Regions from separate parts of the Clostridium sp. ETTB3 genome, predicted to be linked through region 2. Evidence: a T-box and tRNA genes for the amino acid it is inferred to sense, from the RefSeq annotation. Region 2 holds a T-box; the other holds one or more tRNA genes.
What was found. The T-box of region 2 lies ahead of ileS (isoleucine--tRNA ligase). A T-box ahead of a tRNA ligase gene usually reads a tRNA of that ligase, here a tRNA-Ile.
Positions count from the first base shown of each region.

Region 1: it encodes a tRNA-Ile, which carries the amino acid that the T-box ahead of ileS (isoleucine--tRNA ligase) is inferred to sense. The anticodon was not compared.

Region 1 is NZ_CP199832.1:2,676,323-2,679,750, reverse strand. Features, by position in the region: rRNA gene ACUN06_RS12800 (23S ribosomal RNA) at 1-1,092, shown strand, start outside; rRNA gene rrf (5S ribosomal RNA) at 1,218-1,334, shown strand; tRNA gene ACUN06_RS12790 (tRNA-Ile) at 1,344-1,420, shown strand; tRNA gene ACUN06_RS12785 (tRNA-Ala) at 1,426-1,501, shown strand; gene ACUN06_RS12780 (hypothetical protein) at 1,688-1,840, shown strand; gene ACUN06_RS12775 (hypothetical protein) at 1,938-2,381, shown strand; gene ACUN06_RS12770 (VanZ family protein) at 2,410-2,886, shown strand; gene fusA (elongation factor G) at 3,226-3,428, shown strand, end outside.
Region 2 is NZ_CP199832.1:92,552-95,979, forward strand. Features, by position in the region: partial or broken gene ACUN06_RS00440 (IS1182 family transposase) at 1-841, shown strand, start outside; gene ACUN06_RS00445 ((2Fe-2S)-binding protein) at 918-1,130, opposite strand; T-box leader at 1,465-1,709, shown strand; gene ileS (isoleucine--tRNA ligase) at 1,802-3,428, shown strand, end outside.

The DNA of each region.
Region 1 (3,428 bases), 240 kb from region 2:
AAGCTGATGTATAGGGGCTGACGCCTGCCCGGTGCTGGAAGGTTAAGGGGAACACTTAGCGCAAGCGAAGGTGTGAACTTAAGCCCCAGTAAACGGCGGCCGTAACTATAACGGTCCTAAGGTAGCGAAATTCCTTGTCAGGTAAGTTCTGACCCGCACGAATGGCGTAATGACTTGGGCACTGTCTCAACTGCAAATCCGGCGAAGTTGTAGTGCGAGTGAAGATGCTCGCTACCCGCGATTGGACGGAAAGACCCCGTAGAGCTTTACTGTAGCTTAGCATTGAATTCCGGTATTGTCTGTACAGGATAGGTGGGAGACTGGGAAACTAGGGCGTCAGCCTTAGTGGAGTCAACCTTGGGATACCACCCTGACAGTACTGGGGTTCTAACAGGACGCCATGAATCTGGTGACTGGACATTGTTAGGTGGGCAGTTTGACTGGGGCGGTCGCCTCCTAAAAAGTAACGGAGGCGCCCAAAGGTTCCCTCAGAACGGTCGGAAATCGTTCGTAGAGTGCAAAGGCAGAAGGGAGCCTGACTGCGAGACCTACAAGTCGAGCAGGGACGAAAGTCGGGCTTAGTGATCCGGTGGTACCTCGTGGGAGGGCCATCGCTCAACGGATAAAAGCTACCTCGGGGATAACAGGCTGATCTCCCCCAAGAGTCCACATCGACGGGGAGGTTTGGCACCTCGATGTCGGCTCGTCGCATCCTGGGGCTGTAGTAGGTCCCAAGGGTTGGGCTGTTCGCCCATTAAAGCGGCACGCGAGCTGGGTTCAGAACGTCGTGAGACAGTTCGGTCCCTATCCGTCGCGGGCGTAGGAAATTTGAGAGGAGCTGTCCTTAGTACGAGAGGACCGGGATGGACTGACCTCTGGTGCACCAGTTGTTCTGCCAAGAGCATGGCTGGGTAGCTAAGTCGGGAAGGGATAAACGCTGAAAGCATCTAAGCGTGAAGCCCCCCTCAAGATGAGATTTCCCATAGCATAAGCTAGTAAGACCCCTTGAAGAACACAAGGTTGATAGGTCAGAGGTGGAAGTGCGGTAACGTATGTAGCTGACTGATACTAATAGGTCGAGGGCTTGACCAATAATATAAGATAATTCATGTGCAATTTTCAGAGAATAATTTATAAAAAAGTTATTGACAGTTAATTATAATTACTGTATAATAATTAATATAAATGAGATATTAGAATTCTTTGGAACTCAGATATCTGGTGATGATGGCGTAGAGGAAACACTCCTTCCCATTCCGAACAGGACAGTTAAGCTCTACAGCGTCAATGGTACTGCATGGGTGACCGTGTGGGAGAGTAGAACGTTGCCAGGTTAACACTGAGGATCTTTAGCTCAGTTGGTTAGAGCAACCGGCTCATAACCGGTAGGTCCGGGGTTCGAGTCCCTGAAGGTCCACCATTTTTGGGGGTATAGCTCAGTTGGGAGAGCACTTGCCTTGCACGCAAGGGGTCAAGGGTTCGACTCCCTTTACCTCCACCAAAGCTACGATTTTTAATCGTAGCTTTTTTGTTTTATAAGTTTATATTATTTTGTCGTAAAATAAATTTAAATTTATTATTGTTTTTTTACTATGATTTTAATAAAGTATTATATAATAGTATATATAATACTTTAAGTATAGATTATAATATGTTCTTATATAAAAATAAGAATGGGAGTGGTTATATGGAAGAAAAGGTAAATTTAGAACAAAAAATAATAGACTTAAAATTAAAGAAGAGAGAGTTGGTATTAGCAGGGAAGAATACAAGTGATGTAGATGAAGAAATTAAGAAAATAAAACAGGAATTAGATAAAGAATCGTTGATAGTAAAATAAATTTTAAGGTATTGTTATTTAAGCATATTATAAAAAAAAATATCATAATAATTTTTGAAGGAATTATATTTTTATATAAATATAGGAGGGGTTATTTATGATAAGAACAGTGGTATGCGAAAAAGAAGGTTGTTCAGGAAATACCTTTTTTATAGAAACTCAAGGTAATAATTTAGTACTGACATGTGAACATTGTAAAAGTAAATATGAGTTTGATATAAGCTATTATGATTTTATTATTTTATCTAATTGTTCAAAGTGTAATAATGATACATTTAAGGTATTTAGAGATACTGAAAAAGAAGGAATATATGCAAAATGTACTGAATGTGGAGGAACACCTGAAAAGATATATATAGATTCAGATGGTATTCAAGTATCTTATGAGGCCAAATTATTAAATGATATTAAAGAATTGATGTATCAATTAGATCAAAGAATATGTAATTTAGAAGTTAAATTACAAGATCTTGAAGGAAGCCAAGGAATATTGGAAGAATCTTTAGCTTATATTAATAGATATTTAGTTGAAAAAAATTAAAATTTTAAAATTATGACAAGGAGAGAATATGGGAAACAAAAGAATGATAATAAACTGGATATTATTAATAGCATGGATGTTATTAATATTTTTAATGTCAAATCAGCCAGCGCATATATCTAATCAGCAAAGTAACTCATTTATTAATATGCTTGCTTTTTTTGGTATTGATTTAAATAGTAAATTAGGCTCTTTAGCATCATTTGTAGTTAGAAAAACAGCACATTTTACGGAGTATTTTATATTATATTGGTTAGCTTTTGAGGTATTAAAGAATTATATAGAAATAAAGAAAGCAAGAATATATTCTTTATTTGTGGTACTAGGATATGCAACTACAGATGAAATTCATCAATATTTTATACCTGGACGAGAAATGGCTTTAAGAGATGTAATTATTGATTTTTCTGGGGGATTATTTGCAAGTTTTATAAATTATATAGTCTATAGTTTTAAAAATAAAAAAATAAATAAAAATTTTTCATCAAAGATCATTGCTAAATAAATGCAATGATCTTTTTTACAATTAAGAGATAATTTTAATGATTTATTTTTTGATATTTATATATATTGTAAAATTAAAATTTAATTTTACAATATATATAAATATAAGAATAAAATGATAAGTTAGTTGGTTAAACTATAAATAATTGAAATAATTTAAATTGAATGAAAATAATAATATAAAATAGAATAAATTTAATTATGTACTATTTAATGTAACAAATTCATAAAAATTAATTATAACTTTAAATAATATTAATTAGTAAAATGATAATTAATCAATCTATATAAGGAAAGGTGGGTGAAAGATAGTGCTAAATGGTAGCACTATCACTATATTATGAAAGATTATAATTATAAAAACCTTAGAAATGTAGGATTAATAGGACATGGGGCAACTGGAAAAACATCTTTAACAGAAGCATTATTATTTTATACAAATAATACAGATAGATTGGGAAAAGTTGATGATGGAACTACTGTAATGGATTATGAACAAGAAGAAAAGAAAAGAAAGATATCATTATCAACATCAGTAGCTTC
Region 2 (3,428 bases):
AGCTGTTGATCCAGTAGTATTATTTAAAATGTTATTTATAGGATATCTTTATGGCATACGCTCCGAAAGGCAGTTAGTTAAAGATATAGAAGTAAATTTAGCATATAGATGGTTTTTAGGATATTCAATTACAGAGAAAATTCCAGATTCATCTACAATAAGTCAGAATAGAATTAGAAGATTTAAAGGTAGTGATATTCCACAGAAAATATTTGATAATATAGTTTTTCAAGCTATGGAAAAAGATTTAGTTGGAGGTAAAATTCTTTATTCTGATTCAACTCATATAAAAGCAAATGCTAATAAAAGAAAGTTTGAAAAAGTTGAAGTAGACGTAACTCCTAAGGAATATATAGAACAGTTAGATATTGATGTTAATGAAGATAGAGAGAATCATAATAAAAAGCCTTTAAAACCAAGAAAGTTCAAAAAAGAAACAAAAGAAATTAAGAAAAGTACAACTGATCCTGATAGTGGATATATGATGAGAGATAATAAACCCGAAGGCTTTTTTTATTTAGACCATAGAACTGTAGATAGTAAAAATAATATAATTATGCATGTTCATGTTACCCCTGGTAACGTCAGCGATAGCGAACCAATACTAAAGAGAATAGATAGAATTAAAGAAACATTTAATATAAAACCTAAGTATCTTGGTTTAAATGCAGGATATTCAACTAATCCTATTTTTAAATGAATAATAGATAGAGATATAATACCTGTTGTTGCATATAGACGTTCTCCTCATAAAAAAGGAATGTATACAAAGAATAAGTATATATATGATTATGATAAAGACATATATATTTGTCCCAATAATGTTGCACTAATATATAAGGAGTTTTTCAACAAACTGAAAACCACTTACAATGTAAGTGGTTTAAATTTTATATGGGAGTTTAAGGGGATGGGTATTATTTTAAAGAATCTTTAATTAAATCTTCAATTTTTGATTTGCATCTAAATCCATGGCAACTTCCAGTACAAGCTCCTGTTGTTTTAGAAACTTCATCAATAGTATTGGCACCATTTTTTATAGCTTCCTTAATTGTAGCTCTAGATATAGATTTGCATGTACAAGTTTTTGTAATTTTATCAAGAATATCAGAATTTAAATTATTCTCCATAATAGATCCTCCAAAATATAAAGATATTAGGAAACATAAAAATTAATTATTTAAATTAATTTTTTGCGTAATACGTTTCAACAATTATATTAAATCATATCATACTAAAATAGTCAACATTAAATAGTCAACATTAAATAATAATTGTTATTTTATCTTATCTCATAATAAATTTTAAATTGCTCTTCTACATCATTTAAAGCTTGTTTGTATAATTTAAAGTATAAGTTACCAAAGAATATTTCACTTGTCATTTTTAGTATTTAAGCTTTAAGATAAATAAAATTTGGGGTTGAATTGACAAATTGATATTTAATAAGATATAATAAATTCATTAAAGACTATGATTAGGATAAGTACTTTAATTTATTCTTTTAAGAGAGTGATTGGTTGGTGTGAAATCATAAGAAAATTAAAGAAAAATCACCTAGGAGTTTGAGGCTGAAAGTTTTAAACAATTAAGCTATCACGTGTGCTCGCGTTAAGAGATAGGATATAAAAGTATCTGAATTAATACCCATAGAATAGTTATGGGTTTAATAACCTTAGGTGGTATAGCGAATTATCTTCGTCCTTTTGGGATGAAGTTTTTTTTGTTTAAAAATAGGATTAAAATACGTCTTTAAGAGAATAATTTTAATAGTTGATAAACACAAAGAAAGGAGATTCCTATGTACAATAAAGTTGAATTACCAAATGGTTTTGTTGGACTTGAAAAAGAAATAACAAACCTTTGGACTGCAAGAAATGTTATAAAAAAGAATTTTGATATGAATCAAGATGGTGAATATTTCACTTTCTATGATGGACCTCCAACAGCAAACGGTAGACCACACGTTGGGCACGTTTTAACAAGAGTTATGAAGGATATAATCCCAAGATACAAGGTTATGAAGGGATATAAGGTTATTAGAAAGGCTGGATGGGATACTCACGGTCTTCCAGTAGAACTTGAAATAGAAAAGAAACTTGGTATTTCAGGAAAAGAGCAAATCGAAGAATACGGAGTTGAAAAGTTCGTTAAAGAATGTAAGGAAAGTGTATTTACTTACGTTAGTATGTGGGAAAAGATGACTAATCAAATTGGTTATTGGGTTGATATGGAAAATCCATATGTTACTTACCATAATTCATATATTGAATCAGTTTGGTGGGCATTAAAGCAAATGTGGGATAAAGGTCTTTTATATGAAGGACATAAAGTAATGCCATATTGCCCAAGATGTGGTACTGCATTATCATCTCACGAAGTTGCACAAGGATATAAAGATGTTAAGGACTTAACTTGTGTAGCTAAATTTAAAGTTGAAGGAGAAGATAACAAATATATATTAGCTTGGACAACAACTCCTTGGACATTACCTTCAAACTTAGCTTTATGTATAAACAAAGCTTATACTTATATAGAAGCAAAAGTTGGAGATGAAATATTAATATTATCTAAAGATTTAGCAGATAAAGTTTTAGGTGAAGATTATGAAATAGCTAGAGAATTCCCTGGAACTCAACTTTTAGGAACTAAATATGAGCAATTAATGCCTTTTGGTAAAGTAGAAGGAAAAGCATTTGAAGTTATTCATGGTGATTATGTTACTTTATCAGATGGTACTGGTGTGGTTCATATAGCACCTGCTTATGGTGAAGATGATAGCTTAGTTGCTAAAGCTAATGGAATTACTTTCATAAACTTAGTTGATAGAGAAGGTAAATTCGTAGAAGAAGTCACTCCATGGGCTGGAAAGTTCGTTAAAAAATGTGATGAAAGCATTTGTAAATGGTTAGAAGAAAATAATAAATTATTTAAGTCAGAAAGATATTTACACTCATATCCTCATTGTTGGAGATGTGACACACCACTTCTTTATTATCCAAAGGAAAGCTGGTTTGTTGCAATGACAACATTAAGAGATAAGCTTTTAGAAAACAATAACAAGATTAACTGGTATCCTGATAACATTAGAACTGGTAGATTTGGTAAGTTCTTAGAAAATGTTATTGACTGGGGTATTTCAAGAGATAGATATTGGGGAACTCCACTTCCGATTTGGAGCTGTGAATGCGGTCATAAAGAATGTATTGGAAGTATTGAAGAACTTAAAAATAAGGGAATTAATGTTCCAGAAGATATAGAATTACACAAACCATATATAGATAATGTTCATTTAAAATGTGAAAAGTGTGGAAAAGAAATGACTAGAGCTAATGAAGTTATTGACTGTTGGTTCGATTCAGGATCAATGCCATTTGCTCAATTACACTATCCATTTGAAAATAAGGAATTATTTGAACAAAACTATC